DNA from 4 places in the Cupriavidus sp. USMAHM13 genome. Region 1 is predicted to be linked to each of the others. Evidence: predicted binding sites of a transcription regulator. Region 1 holds the regulator's gene; each other region holds the start of a gene.
What was found. Region 1 encodes sigma-54, which starts transcription at its own class of promoters, with help from an activator protein. Its sites were predicted from a motif close to TGGCANGNAANCTGCTTT; they were not measured.

Region 1 (3,540 bases):
TACATCGACGGCTGGGGCGACCGCATCGAGTACGACGGCAAGCAAGGCATCTCCAAGCTGATCGGCCAGGCCCGCATGGCGCGCCTGGCGGGCGGCAAGCAGATCGACGAGATCCGCGGCGCCGTGATCACCTACGACAGCAACAACGAGTACTACACGGCCAGCAGCAGCGGCGACAAAGGCGCGGTGACCTCCTCGGGACGCGTGCGCGCCGTGCTCTCGCCGCGCCAGCCGGCCAGCGCGCCGGCAGCGCCGCCGCTGGAGCTGAAGCCCGCACCCGCGCCGTCCAAGTCCTGAACCCAGCCGAACGCAACGCATCCAGCGCGCCAGGCGCTCCCAACGCACTGCCCTCATGACCGATACCCAGACCGCCCCCGCCGCCACCGCCAGCAACGGCCAGTCCGCCGGCGGCAGCACGCTGACGGTACGCCACCTGAAGAAGCGCTATGGCTCGCGCACGGTGGTCAAGGACGTCTCGCTCGACGTCAAGAGCGGCGAGGTGGTCGGCCTGCTGGGGCCCAACGGCGCCGGCAAGACCACCTCCTTCTACATGATCGTCGGCCTGGTGGCGCTGGACGAAGGCGACATCGTGCTCGACGGCCTGCACCTGAGCGGCCTGGCCATCCACGAGCGCGCGCGCATGGGCCTGTCCTACCTGCCGCAGGAGGCCTCGGTGTTCCGCAAGCTCAACGTCGAGGAGAACATCCGCGCGGTGCTGGAGCTGCAGATCGTCGACGGCAAGCCGCTGTCGGCGCAGGAGATCGAGCGCCGCCTGGACGCGCTGCTCGACGACCTGCAGATCGCCCACCTGCGCCAGAATCCCGCGCTGTCTCTGTCGGGCGGCGAGCGCCGGCGCGTGGAAATCGCGCGCGCGCTGGCTTCGGCCCCGCGCTTCATCCTGCTCGACGAACCGTTCGCCGGTGTCGACCCGATCGCGGTGGGCGAGATCCAGCGTATCGTCAGCTTCCTCAAGGCGCGCAACATCGGCGTGCTGATCACCGACCACAATGTGCGCGAGACGCTGGGCATCTGCGACCACGCCTACATCATCAGCGAGGGCGCGGTGCTGGCCGAGGGCCGCCCGCAGGAAATCATCGCCAACGAATCGGTGCGCCGGGTCTACCTGGGCGAGAACTTCCGCATGTGATGCGGTGGCCGCGCCTCGCCGGCGCGGGACCGCGACAAAGCGGCAGGAACGTTAGCAATTTTCGTTCCATCGCGCTGCGGATGGGCATAGAATAGGCCGCATGAAACCTTCGCTTCAGCTCCGCCTTTCCCAGCATCTCGCACTGACGCCACAGCTTCAGCAGTCGATCCGGCTGTTGCAGCTTTCCACGCTCGAACTGCAGCAGGAAGTCGAGCAGGCCCTGATCGAAAACCCTCTGCTCGAGCGCGAAAACGATTGGATCGAGAGCCCGCTGCGGGTGGCCGCCGATGGCAGCATCAACGTGCAGAGCGCACCCGCGCCGGCCCCGGCCGAAGCGCAGGGCAATGGCGAGGCACGCAGCGACGAGGGCGGCGGCGATGAAGAGCGCTTCGGCGACGGCGCCGACGACTACGGCAGCGACTGGAGCCTGGACGACTTCGCGCGTCGCCCCCAGGGCGACGAAGACGAGAAGGCGCCGCTGCAACTGCGCGACGCCGAGCCGACCCTGCGCGAGCACCTGATGGAACAGCTCGCGCCGCTGAAGATCTCGGCGCGCGACAAGGGCCTGGCCATCTTCCTGATCGAGTCGCTCGACGACGACGGCTACCTCAGCGCCACGCTCGAGGAGATCTGCGAAGAGCTGCCCGAAGAGCTGGAGTTCGAGATCGAGGAAGTGCAGGCCATGCTGGCCCTGCTGCAGAGCTTCGATCCACCCGGCGTGGGAGCGCGCAATGCGGCCGAATGCCTGGCGCTGCAGCTGCGGCGGCTGTCGCATCCGCAGCGCGAGCTGGCGCTGGGCATCGTCAACCACCACCTGGAACTGCTGGCCGCGCGCGATTACACGCGCTTGAAGAAGGCGCTGCAGGTGGACGAGACGGCGCTGAAGGCAGCACATGACCTGATCCGCTCGCTGGCACCGTATCCGGGCCACGCCTACAACCGTCCGCAGGCCGACTTCGTCGTGCCCGACGTGTTCGTGCGCAAGAGCGGCAGCGGCTGGATCGCCCAACTCAATCCCGACGTGATGCCGCGCCTGCGCATCAACGACATGTACGCGCAGATCCTGCGCGGCGCCAAGGGCGAATCCGGTGCCGCCGGCCTGCAGCAGAAACTGCAGGAAGCCCGCTGGCTGATCAAGAACATCCAGCAGCGCTTCGACACCATCCTGCGTGTCGCACAGGCCATTGTCGAGCGTCAAAAGAACTTCTTCAGCCACGGTGAAATTGCGATGCGCCCCTTGGTTTTGCGGGAGATTGCCGATACACTGGGATTACACGAGTCAACCATCTCTCGGGTGACGACTAACAAATACATGGCCACCCCCATGGGCACTTTCGAGCTGAAGTACTTCTTCGGCAGCCATGTGTCCACGGAAACGGGCGGCGCTGCTTCATCAACGGCTATCCGAGCCTTGATCAAGCAACTGATAGGAGCCGAAGACCCGAAGAATCCCCTGTCCGACAGCCGAATTGCCGAATTGCTGGGCGATCAGGGCTTCGTCGTGGCGCGCCGGACGGTCGCCAAGTACCGAGAAGCGCTGAAGATCCCGGCAGTCAATCTCCGCAAGTCTTTGTAGCCGAGCCGCATCGCCTGCCTGGTGTGGCTCTTTCAGAAGGAGAAGCGCTATGAACTTCAAGATCAGTGGACACCACCTGGACATCACGCCACCCCTGCGTGAGTACGTGGAAACGAAGCTGGAGCGTATCGTCAGGCATTTCGATCAAGTCATCGGCGTTAGCGTGCTGCTCTCTGTCGACAACCACAAGGAAAAGGACAGGCGTCAGTACGCGGAAATCAATCTGCATCTGAAGGGCAAGGACATCTTCGTCGAGGCGCACCACGAAGACCTGTATGCGGCGATCGACGCACTGGTCGACAAGCTGGACCGTCAGGTCATCCGGTACAAGGACCGCGTGCAGAGCCACGACCGGGAATCCGTGAAGTACCAGATGGCTGCCGCACAGATGCAGCAATAGCCAGAGAAAACAATAAGAACAATCTGCCTGATCTGCCTTGAGGCCGCCCGTCGGCCACCAGCACAAGGGCCAGACCACGAACCGCGCATCAGCGCGGTTTTTTGCTTTTGGCGGACCGGCTCGCGTGCACGCCCCGTACACGCCCTCGTCCGGGGGAGTTCGCAAGTGGCGCGACGCAGTGTATGCTCTCCAATACATGAGTCGCCGCTACCGCCGGGACCGCGGCTTGCGCGCCGCACAAGAAGGCGGGCGGGCTGCTCTATAATGGTCCGATACTCCGCATGCCGGCGCCCGACCGGCGGAGCGAGCGGATATTCCGCCTCTTTGACCCGGCCGGGCGCGCAGCGCACCGGGCCGCTTATCTGGAATCCCTGCGCACCTGCCATGAACCGTTTGGCCAAATTGCTGCCGCCAGGC
Region 2 (3,540 bases), on a different replicon from region 1:
CCACGCTGGGGACGTCGCTGCTGCTCGGGCTGGCCAACCTGCGCCTGGGCGTGTGGTGGCCCTCCTACCCGCTCGATGCCGGGCATGGCGCGCACGCGGTGCGGCGCCAGGCCGACCGCGCCACGCATCCCTGGCTGGGGCGCCTGATCGCCTTGTTCCGCACGCAGTACTACCTCGGCTGCGAACTGGCCGCGCGCTTCCACGGCACGCAGCGCGGCTGGCAGTACCTGTCGGATGGCGGCCACTTCGAGAACACCGCCGTCTACGAACTGCTGCGTCCCGAGCGCAACGTCAGCCTGATCGTGCTGTGCGATTGCGGCTGCGATCCGGACTACCGCTTCGGCGACCTGGCCAACCTGGTGCGGCTGGCGCGCATCGACCACGGCCTGGAGATCGCCGTCGACGCCGGCGCCGCGGCGGATCCCGTGCTGGGGCAGGTGTTCGGCGTGCCGGAGGATTTCCGCGCAGCCGCGCAGCCGCAGCCGCAGCCGGAGCCGGCCGGCGCCGGCAAATGCGCGCTGCTGCTGCAGGTCTTCCGTGCCGCCGATGCGCAGCCGCGCCAGCCCGTGTGCCGCATCGTGCTGCTCAAGCCGCGCCTGACGGCCTGCGCGCCGCTCGATGTCGCCGAGTATGCCGCCACCCGCCCGGCCTTCCCGCAGGAGCCGACCGCCGACCAGTTCTTCGACGAGGCGCAGTGGGAGAGTTACCGTGCGCTGGGCCTGGCCATCGGCGCGCGCGTATTCGGTGGCGGCCCGCACGGCGACGCGGTGGCGCGGACCCTGTTCGCGCTGTAGCGATGGCCGCAGGCCTAAGCCTTGCGCGCGCTGCGGGCGCGGGCGGCCTTCGCGCCGCCGGGTGCCGCCGGCGCGCTGCTGTCCGGCGCCACCACGCACACCGTGCGCATCACGGTCGCCTGGATCACCTCGCGCCAATGGGCGAGCGCCGGCTGGCTCATCATCGCCTCGCCAAGGAAGGCGCTCAGCGTGTGGTGGTTCGAGTTGTAGAAGTAGCCGAGCGAGGCGATCACCAGGTAGATGTCGCGCGCCTGTGAATCTGCACGGAAGGTGCCCGCGGCCTTGCCACGCGCGAGGATGCCGTCCAGCACCGACAGCGCATAGCGCGAGATGTCGCGCAGCCGTTCCGACTTCTTCGCATGCTTGCCCTGGCTCATGTTCTCGCTGGACAGGATGGCGACGAATTCAGGATGCTCGAGGTAGTAGTGCCAGACGAAGTCGATCAGCTGGGACAGTGCCCGCACCGGGTCCTCGGTATCGAGTTCCAGCTTCTGCTCGGCTTCGTTGAGCTGGGCATAGATGGTCTCGAGCACTTCGACGAAGAGTTTCTCCTTGCTGCCGAAGTAGTAATAGATCATCCGGTCGTAGGTCTTGGCCAGCGACGAGATGCGTTCCACGCGGCCGCCTTCGTAGCCGCGCTGGGCGAAGACCTTGATGGCTGCCTTGAGGATCTTGGCACGGGTGTCCTGTGCCTGCCGGGCCCGGGTTCCGGCTGCCGCGCTCTTTCTTGCGGTCGGGGTGCTCATATGTCAGCGGCGTGACGCCGCGTTGCTGTACGGATCGAGGCCGCCAGTATACCGATGCCATGCGTGCCGTCGCGGCTTCTCTGCGGCATGGCCCGCATGGCTTCCGGTCGCGGCCGGGAGGCCGGGCGCGCCGGTGCCGCACTCGGCACAGATGGCCGCCGTCGTCCGGAGCGTCGCGTGCCGGCCATGGGCATGGAGCTTGCTTGATGCCAGTCGAGTCGGCGTACGCCTGCCTGCCGATGTGGCAGGCAGGGCAGGTGCGCCAACCTGCTTCCCGCAACGCGACACCCGCTTTCGCCGATGCCATTGCCCGTCTTCCAATTCGTCCTGCGCGCCAAGCAACTCGAGATCGAGGGCCTGCAGCGGATGGCTGCGCGCATCGAGCTGGTGGACCTGATCGGCCGCCTGATCGACGCGTTGCAGCGCGAGCGTGGCGCCAGCAGCCTCTATGTGGCTTCCGGCGGCATGCGCTTCGGCCAGGAACGGCAAGACGCGACGGCTCAGGCCGAGCCGCTCGAGGCGACGCTGCGCCAGCGCTTCATGGAACAGCTCGATCCCGCCCAGGGCAGCTCTGCGCGCATGCTGTCGTTGATCGCCTGGGTGCTGCTCGACCTGGACACGCTGGCCGGGCTGCGCCAGCGCATCGGCCAGCGCGGCATCTCGGCGCATGACGCGGTGGCGGCATTCAGCCGCGTGATCGCGGGCATGGTCGAGCTGATCTTCCACCTGGCCGACGTGGCCCTGCAGCCGGGTATCTCGCGCCTGCTGGTCGCGCTGGTGCACGTGGTGCAGGGCAAGGAACTGGCGGGGCAGGAGCGCGCGGTCGGGGCCCAGCTGTTCGCATCGGGACAGTGCAGCGCCGATCCGCAGCAGCGCATCCTCCATTTGATCGACGCGCAGGAACGCAGCCTGCAGGTGTTCGAGGATTTCGCCGAGCCGAGCCAGCTCGCCTGGTGGCAGCGGCATCAACTGCAGCCGCACGTGGCGGCGCTGGAACGCCTGCGCCGCGCGCTGTGCACGGCAAAGCCGGGAGCCGCGCTCGACGGCCAGCTCAGCGAGAACTGGTTCGAGGCGAGCAGCGAGCGCATCGCCGGCCTGTGGCAGGTGGAGGTCGGCCTGGCGCAAGCGCTGCGCCAGGCCTGCGAGGCGCAGATCCAGGCATCGGAGCAAGAGCTGCAGGATTCCGAGGGCTTGCTGCGCCAATTGCGCGACAACCCGCCGCCCCATACCCACGCCGTGGCCTGTTTCTTCGAAGAAGCCGCGCAGGTCGAGGCGGTGCCGGTGCTGCCGGGCGTGGCGGATGGACCTGCCTCGGCGGTGCCGGGCGGCGCCGACCAGCCCACGGTGGCGGCGCTCAAGACCCTGCTGCAGGCGCAGTCCTCGCGGCTGGCGCGTGTCGAGGTGGAACTGGATACGGCGCGGCGCGCCTTGCACGAGCGCAAGGTCATCGAGCGTGCCAAGCGCGCGCTGATGTCGCGCCTGGGCATGAGCGAGGAGGATGCCTTCCGCGCCTTGCAGAAGGCGTCGATGGACCATAACCGCAGGCTGGTCGATGTCGCCGAGGCGACGCTTGCCATGCCGGAACTGGCAGCGCCGGCAAGCGGGCGCGCCCGGCCGCCGCACCGGAGTTGAGCGTGCCGGTGTGCGCTTGCCGTGCCCCTGCACCGTATGTGTGCGGCGGCGGCACGCCTGCGCCCGTGCGGCGCGATGGGGCGGGCGGCGCCGGCCCTGCGGGTCGGGCACGGAACGTGCGTAAGGGCAGGGCATCAGGCTAATGATGGCTTGGTGAGGTTGCCCCCGTGCGCGGCGAGGCGAGGCATCGCGAATCGTGCGGCGCGGGCGACAGGAATACGTGGATAACGGCGTCCCGTCCACGCATCGGCTGCGGCCGGTGCGTGGACGCGGACGCTTTTTTTTTCTTTGTCCTACCGCTCAGAGGAAATTCCGATGGCCTACCTAGCCCCTGCCGAGTTCGTCTCCAAGATGGTCGATGCCGGTGA
Region 3 (3,540 bases), on a different replicon from region 1:
CTCGATGGCGATCCAGGGCGCGGGCAGCATGCACAGCGCCCAGCGCAGCAGCCAGCGCGGCGCCAGCCGCTGCGGGCGCAGCGTGGTCCAGAAGGCCAGGCCGAACAGCGCCAGCATCAGGAAGCCCAGGCCCACCATGATGCGGAAGCCCCAGAACATCGGCCACACGCGCGGCACGGTGTCGTTGACCGCCTGCTCGATCATGGCCGGGGTGGCCTGGCGCACGTCGGTGGTGTATTTCCGCAGCAGCAGGCCGAAGCCCAGGTCCTGCTGGTGGCTTGCCAGGGTCTGGCGCGCGCTGGCGTCGTCCGGGTTGGCGCGCAGCGCCTCCAGCGCCAGCACGGCCGGGATGCCGTTGCGGATGCGCTCGCGGTTGCGCACCTTGATGTCATGGATGCCCGGGATCTCCTTGGTCACCGAGCGCGTGCCGATCAGGCCCATCACCCAGGGGATCTCGATGGCCCAGTCGTTCTTCTGCGCGGCCTCGTTGATGCCGGCCACCAGGTTGAAGCTGGCCGGCGCCGGCTCGGTCTCCCACATGGCCTCGATGGCGGCCATCTTGGTCTGCTGGGCCTCGCCCACGGTGTAGCCGGACTCGTCGCCGAGCACGATCACCGAGCACACGCTGGCCAGGCCGAAGGCTGCCGCCACGCGGAAGCTGCGCCGGGCGAACTCGAGGTCGCGCCCGCGCAGCAGGTACCAGCTGGAGACCGACAGCACGAACATGGCGCCGGTGACGTAGCCGGCCGAGACCGTGTGCACGAACTTGGCCTGGGCCACGGGGTTGAACACCACGGCCCAGAAGTCGGTCATCTCCATGCGCATGGTCTGCCAGTTGAAGGCGGCGCCGACCGGATTCTGCATCCAGCCGTTGGCGATCAGGATCCACAGGGCGGAGAGGTTGGTGCCGACCGCCATCAGGGTGGTGACCAGCAGGTGCTGGGTGCGCGAGAGGCGGTCCCAGCCGAAGAAGAACAGGCCGATGAAGGTGGATTCGAGGAAGAAGGCCATCAGGCCCTCGATGGCCAGCGGAGCGCCGAAGATGTCGCCGACGTAGTGGGAGTAATAGGCCCAGTTGGTGCCGAACTGGAATTCGAGCGTGATGCCGGTGGTGACGCCGAGCGCGAAGTTGATGCCGAACAGCTTGCCCCAGAAGCGCGTCATGTCCTTCCAGATGACCTTGCCGGTCATCACATAGACGCTCTCCATGATGACCAGCAGCCAGACCATGCCCAGCGTGAGCGGCACGAACAGGAAGTGGTACATGGCGGTGGCGGCGAACTGCAACCGGGACAGGTCGACCAGGTGCTCCGAGATCACGGCTGTGCTCCTTGTGCTGTTGGGGGCGGACCCAGGCGGTCGGCGGCGCGCCGGGCATCCACGGCAACCCGCTGGTCGGCCACGAAACACCACCAGAGCAAGGCCAGCACGGCAATCTTCACCGCGACGGCGAGCAGCAGGTGGCGCAACAGTCGTCGATCGTTGGGGGTCATGCCATGGAGCTGATCAAGAAGCGTGCCAGTGGCGACGTTCTCGAAAAGTCATATCGATTCAGTAGCTTAGTCGGCACAAGGCCACTTTGCCAGTCGGCGCGGCCCTGGCAATCTGGCAGAAGATGGCAGTCTGGCAGTGTACTGGCAGTCGCCTGACAGTGATCCGACCGTGATGCGTCAAGGATCCGGCCATGATCCGGCGGAGGCGCGACCACGTGGCCTGCGCCCTGCCGCTCAGGCCAGGCCGAGGGACTTGAGGCGCCGGTAGAGCGTGCGCTCCGACAGGCCGAGGGCGGCCGCCAGTTCGCGCCGCGTGCCGCGGAAGGCCGCCACCTGGCGCCGCAGTTCGGCCTCGTCCAGCACCGGAGCGATCGCCGCCGCCACCGCGGCTGTCAGCGCCGCCCTGCCCGCCGGTTCGGGCGGCGGTGCCAGGCCCAGTCCCGGCGGCAGCGCCTCCACCCCGATCACGCTGCCTTCGGCAAACAGCCTGGCGCGCTCCAGCACATTGCGCAGCTCGCGGATATTGCCGGGCCAGCGGTGTGCCTGCAGGCGCGCCATGGCGGCCGCGTCCACGCTCAGGCGGCGCCCGCCCGCGCCGCCGCGCTGCAGGAAGGAGTCCACCAGCAGCGGGATATCGTCCAGCCGTTCGCGCAGCGGCGGCAGGTGGACCGGGAAAGCGCTGATGCGGTAGTAGAGATCCTGGCGGAACTCTCCCTCGGCCACCATCTTCTCGAGCGGCTTGTGAGTGGCCGCCACCAGGCGGAAGTCGGCCTGCTGGGTGTCGACGCTGCCGACCCGGCGGAAGGTGCCCGATTCGATCAGGCGCAGCAGCTTGACCTGCATCGACAGCGGCACGTCGCCGATCTCGTCGAGGAACAGCGTACCGCCCTGGGCGGTCTCGACCAGCCCCTTCTTGCGTGCCACCGCGCCGGTGAAAGCACCCTTCTCATAGCCGAACAGCTCGCTTTCGAACAGCGTCTCTGTCAAGCCCGAGCAATCGACCACCACCAAGGGGCCGCCGGCGCGCCCGCTGGCTTCGTGCACGGCGTGGGCGAACAGCTCCTTGCCGGTGCCCGATTCGCCCAGCAGCAGCACCGGCAGCATCGACGGTGCCACGCGCTGCACCGCGCCCAGCGCGGTGTTGAAGGCCGGCGCCCGCCCGACCAGGCCGTCCGCGCTGGCCTGGGCCGAGGCATTGCGCACGGTGGCCAGGCGCTCGACGAACGCCACCACTTCGCGCCGGGCGTTCAGGATGGGCCGCAGTTCGACATCGACATGCTCGGGGCCGCGCGGCGTGTGGTGGATATGCAGGACCCGGTTCGGCCCCATGGTCTCGCGCGCCTTGCGCATCGGACAGTGCTCGCCGGCCTGGTCGCAAGGCATGTCGTAGTGATGCGAGATGCGGTAGCACTTATGGCCGATATAGGGCCGGTCGACCGCGCCGAACTGGCGTCGGTAGGCCGTGTTGGCGGCCAGGATGTTGTACTCGGTGTCGAGCACGATCATCGGCTGCGGATCGTGCTCGAGATAGGAGATCAGCGCCTCGACGGGCGCTTGCGCGTCGTCGGCAGGGGCGGCGACGACGCTCGGGAGATCGGCCATGGGGGGCTAGCCTGGGGCGAAGGACAAGGCATTCTAGCAGGCGCTGCCACCACTGCCAAACTGGCAGTGGTGGCAGTTCGCGGGGCCTGCCACGTGCCGTCGAGCCGTACCGGCCAGATGCGCGCATCGGCCCGGCTGCGCTCCAGGATCCTTCATGAATTCAATGACTTGGCTTTTCCCGTGGAGCCTTCCGGTGGGATGGCATGGATCTTGAGAATCCAGGCCAGACCGTGCCCGCGGCGCCATCGACACGCCCGGGCGCCGCTTCGCACACATGGCGGCGCGTGAACCCCGCCGCCCTACCAGGAGATACCGATGCCAACCCGCTCCCGCATGCAGGTCGAGGGCTTTTTCGACCCCGATACCTGGACCATCAGCTACCTCGTGCTGGACCCGGCCACGCGCGCGTGCGCGCTGGTCGACAGCGTGCTGGACTACGATCCCA
Region 4 (3,540 bases), on a different replicon from region 1:
GCGCCGGTGGCGAGCTTCTCGCGGTCGGTGACGAAGAAGAAGCCGTTGCGGTCGGCGTGCGCCGAGGCCTTGATCTGCTTGCCGGTCTTGGCGTCCTTGTACTCGAACAGGATCACCGAGTTATTGCCCGAGAAGTCCCAGGCATCGTTGGGCGTGTGCTGGTAGAAACCCTTCAGTTCGCCGGTGCTGGCATCGACGTAGGCCTGGCCGGAGGTGAACAGGCTGTCCCAGTTGCGCGGGTCGTCGCCCTTGGCGGTGCGCTTCCAGGTGTTCCACGGCGCCGGATTGCCCGCGCCGATGACGATGGTGTTGGTATCCACGTCGAAGGAGGCGCTCTGCCACGGCGCGCCGCCACCGTGGTTCCAGGCCTCGACCTTGCCGGTGGGCGATTCGGGGTCGGCCGGCCAGGACGGCGCCTTGGGATCGCCGGTGGGCGTGCTGTCCTTGCCGTCGAGGCGGCCCATATGGCCTTCCACCAGCGGGCGCGCCCACACCTCCTTGCCGGTATCGGGATCGCGCGCGAACAGCCAGCCGACCACGCCGAACTCGTCGCCCGAGGAACCGTGCACCAGCAATACGCGGCCGGTGCGCTTGTCCTTGACGATGGTGGGCGCGCCGGTCATGGTGTAGCCGACCTTGTGGTCGCCGAACTTCTCCTTCCAAACCACCTTGCCGGTCTTGCGGTCGAGCGCCACCACGGCGGCGTCGAGCGTGCCGAAGTAGACCTTGTCGCCGTAGATGGCGGCGCCGCGGTTGACCACGTCGCAGCAGGGGCGGATATCGTTGGGCAGGCGGTGCTCGTAGGCCCACAACTGCTTGCCGGTACGCGCGTCGATGGCATAGAAGCGCGAGTACGAAGCGGTGATGTAGATCACGCCGTCGCGCACCAGCGCCTGGCCCTCCTGCCCACGCTGCTTCTCGCCGCCGAAGGAGAACGACCAGGCCGGCACCAGCTGGCTCACGGTCTTGGCGTTGACCTGCTTGAGCGGGCTGTAGCGCTGCGCCTTCACGCCCAGGCCATAGGTCAGCACGTCGCCGGGGGTCTTGTCGTCGTTGAGGATGTCTTCCCAGGTCACGTCGCCGGCGGCGGCTTCGGCGGCGCCGACCATGGCGCCGAAGGACAGCGCGGCGGCCGTCAGCACGACCAGGCTCTTGAGCGCGGGCAGCGCGGATTGTTGTGGCTTCATCGTTGCAATGTCTCCCTTCATTATTGGTTGGTTCGAACCGTTGGCTGCGCCGCGGCTGGTGTCCTGATCACCCGCTCACCAACTGGCGGCACCGGCGCGACGCGTAGGCCGCGCCACCTACCTGCAATCGCTGTGCCAGTGCCGTGCCGACCGCCCGGCACGGTTGCCACCCCCGCCGCAAGCGCACCGCCGCGCGCCATTGTTCAAATCCGCAACAGCGCGCACGGCGCAACGGTCCGCCATGCAACAGGCCCCGGCGGCACGGTACAACGTGCCTTGCCGCGGCACCGTGCCAGGCGCCGCAGCGACACGCCGGAGGGCACGCCAGGCGCCTCGCGCCGGCCCGCAGGCACGCCGTTTCTCCGCACAAACCCTGAGATGCGCAGCAGCATCGCCACACTGGCACGGCACTTGCCCTGCTGTATCGCGGAGCCGGCGGCACGCACCCGCCTGCCGGCGATCCGAACCTTCAGGCCCCTCAGGTCATTCGGGCCGAATCCGGCCAATCCAGGAGACAAAGATGAACCACGCCGAAATGAAGTTCCTCGACATCGAATTCCCGTACAAGGACCGCTACGACAACTACATCGGCGGCAAGTGGGTGCCCCCGCGCTCGGGCCAGTACTTCGACAACATCTCGCCGGTGACCGGCGAAGTCTTCTGCCAGATCGCGCGCTCCAACGCCGACGACGTGGAACTGGCGCTGGACGCCGCGCACGCCGCCAAGACCGCCTGGGGCCGTACCTCGCCGGCCGAGCGCGCCAATGTCCTCAACCGCATCGCCGACCGCATGGAGGCCAACCTCAAGCGCCTGGCCGTGGCCGAGACCATTGACAACGGCAAGCCGCTGCGCGAGACCATGGCGGCCGACCTGCCGCTCGCGGTCGACCACTTCCGCTACTTCGCCGGCACCGTGCGCGCCCAGGAAGGCGGCATCTCCGAGATCGACCACGACACCATCGCCTATCACTTCCATGAGCCGCTGGGCGTGGTCGGCCAGATCATCCCGTGGAACTTCCCGCTGCTGATGGCCACCTGGAAGCTGGCCCCGGCGCTGGCCGCCGGCAACTGCGTGGTGCTCAAGCCGGCCGAGCAGACCCCGGCCTCGATCCTGGTGCTGATGGAGATCATCGGCGACCTGCTGCCGCCGGGCGTGCTCAACGTGGTGAGCGGCTTCGGCCTCGAGGCCGGCAAGCCGCTGGCGTCGAACAAGCGCATCGCCAAGATCGCCTTCACCGGTGAGACCACCACCGGGCGGCTGATCATGCAGTACGCCTCGCAGAACCTGATCCCGGTCACGCTGGAGCTGGGCGGCAAGAGCCCCAACATCTTCTTCGCCGACGTGCTCGACAAGGACGACGCCTTCTTCGACAAGGCGCTGGAAGGCTTCGCCATGTTCGCGCTGAACCAGGGCGAGGTCTGCACCTGCCCGTCGCGCGCCCTGATCCAGGAATCGGTCTACGACCGCTTCATGGAGCGCGCCATCAAGCGCGTCGAGGCCATCAAGCAGGGCCACCCGCTCGACCCCTCCACCATGATCGGCGCGCAGGCCTCGCAGGAGCAGCTCGAGAAGATCCTCTCCTACATCGACCTGGGCAAGCAGGAAGGCGCGCAGCTGCTGGCGGGCGGCGCGCGCAACCAGCTCGGCGGCGCGCTCGACAAGGGCTACTACGTCAAGCCGACCGTGTTCCGCGGCCACAACAAGATGCGCATCTTCCAGGAGGAGATCTTCGGGCCGGTGGTATCGGTGACCACCTTCAAGACCGAAGAGGAAGCGCTGGAAATCGCCAACGACACCCTGTACGGGCTGGGCGCCGGCGTATGGACGCGCGACGTCAACCGCGCCTACCGCTTCGGCCGCGAGATCCAGGCCGGCCGCGTGTGGACCAACTGCTACCACGCCTACCCGGCCCACGCGGCCTTCGGCGGCTACAAGCAGTCGGGCATCGGGCGCGAGAACCACAAGATGATGCTCGACCACTACCAGCAGACCAAGAACCTGCTGGTCAGCTACAGCCCGAACGCGCTCGGCTTCTTCTGAGCGGAACCGGCACCGGCAAGGGCGGCGCGCGCCCGCCCGTCGCGCGCGCCGCCCGCAGGCTCCGCAACCCGGGTGCCGCCTCCTCCGGCACCCGCTTTCGCCAGGCCGCCGCGCCCCCGCGGCGGCGGCCGGCTTTTTCTCTCGCGCCCATGACCGACACCACCCTGCCCGCCCGCGTCACCGCCACCGATGCCGCGCTGGCGCTGATCGCCCGCCTCGTGCGCGACCACGGTCCCGTGCTCTTCCACCAGTCCGGCGGCTGCTGCGACGGCAGCGCGCCGATGTGCTTTCCGCGCGGCGAGTTCCTCGTCG

Region 2: BKK81_RS21165 (nitrate- and nitrite sensing domain-containing protein) is a predicted target of sigma-54. The motif match lies at 1,729-1,746, and genes of this name have one in related genera.
Region 3: cydP (cytochrome oxidase putative small subunit CydP) is a predicted target of sigma-54. The motif match lies at 1,504-1,521, and genes of this name have one in related genera.
Region 4: adh (aldehyde dehydrogenase) is a predicted target of sigma-54. The motif match lies at 1,588-1,605, and genes of this name have one in related genera.

The regions. Positions count from the first base shown of each region.
Region 1 covers NZ_CP017751.1:948,643-952,182, reverse strand. Annotated here, with positions in the region: gene lptA (lipopolysaccharide transport periplasmic protein LptA) at 1-297, shown strand, start outside; gene lptB (LPS export ABC transporter ATP-binding protein) at 353-1,147, shown strand; gene BKK81_RS04310 (RNA polymerase factor sigma-54) at 1,248-2,723, shown strand; gene hpf (ribosome hibernation-promoting factor, HPF/YfiA family) at 2,773-3,123, shown strand; gene ptsN (PTS IIA-like nitrogen regulatory protein PtsN) at 3,508-3,540, shown strand, end outside.
Region 2 covers NZ_CP017752.1:621,979-625,518, reverse strand. Annotated here, with positions in the region: gene BKK81_RS21175 (hypothetical protein) at 1-794, shown strand, start outside; gene BKK81_RS21170 (TetR/AcrR family transcriptional regulator) at 809-1,540, opposite strand; gene BKK81_RS21165 (nitrate- and nitrite sensing domain-containing protein) at 1,841-3,172, shown strand; gene BKK81_RS21160 (formate/nitrite transporter family protein) at 3,488-3,540, shown strand, end outside.
Region 3 covers NZ_CP017752.1:2,458,269-2,461,808, reverse strand. Annotated here, with positions in the region: gene BKK81_RS29100 (cytochrome ubiquinol oxidase subunit I) at 1-1,320, opposite strand, end outside; gene cydP (cytochrome oxidase putative small subunit CydP) at 1,317-1,493, opposite strand; gene BKK81_RS29095 (sigma-54 interaction domain-containing protein) at 1,728-3,095, opposite strand; gene BKK81_RS29090 (MBL fold metallo-hydrolase) at 3,411-3,540, shown strand, end outside.
Region 4 covers NZ_CP017752.1:2,267,123-2,270,662, reverse strand. Annotated here, with positions in the region: gene BKK81_RS28285 (methanol/ethanol family PQQ-dependent dehydrogenase) at 1-1,109, opposite strand, end outside; gene adh (aldehyde dehydrogenase) at 1,708-3,228, shown strand; gene BKK81_RS28275 (DUF779 domain-containing protein) at 3,378-3,540, shown strand, end outside.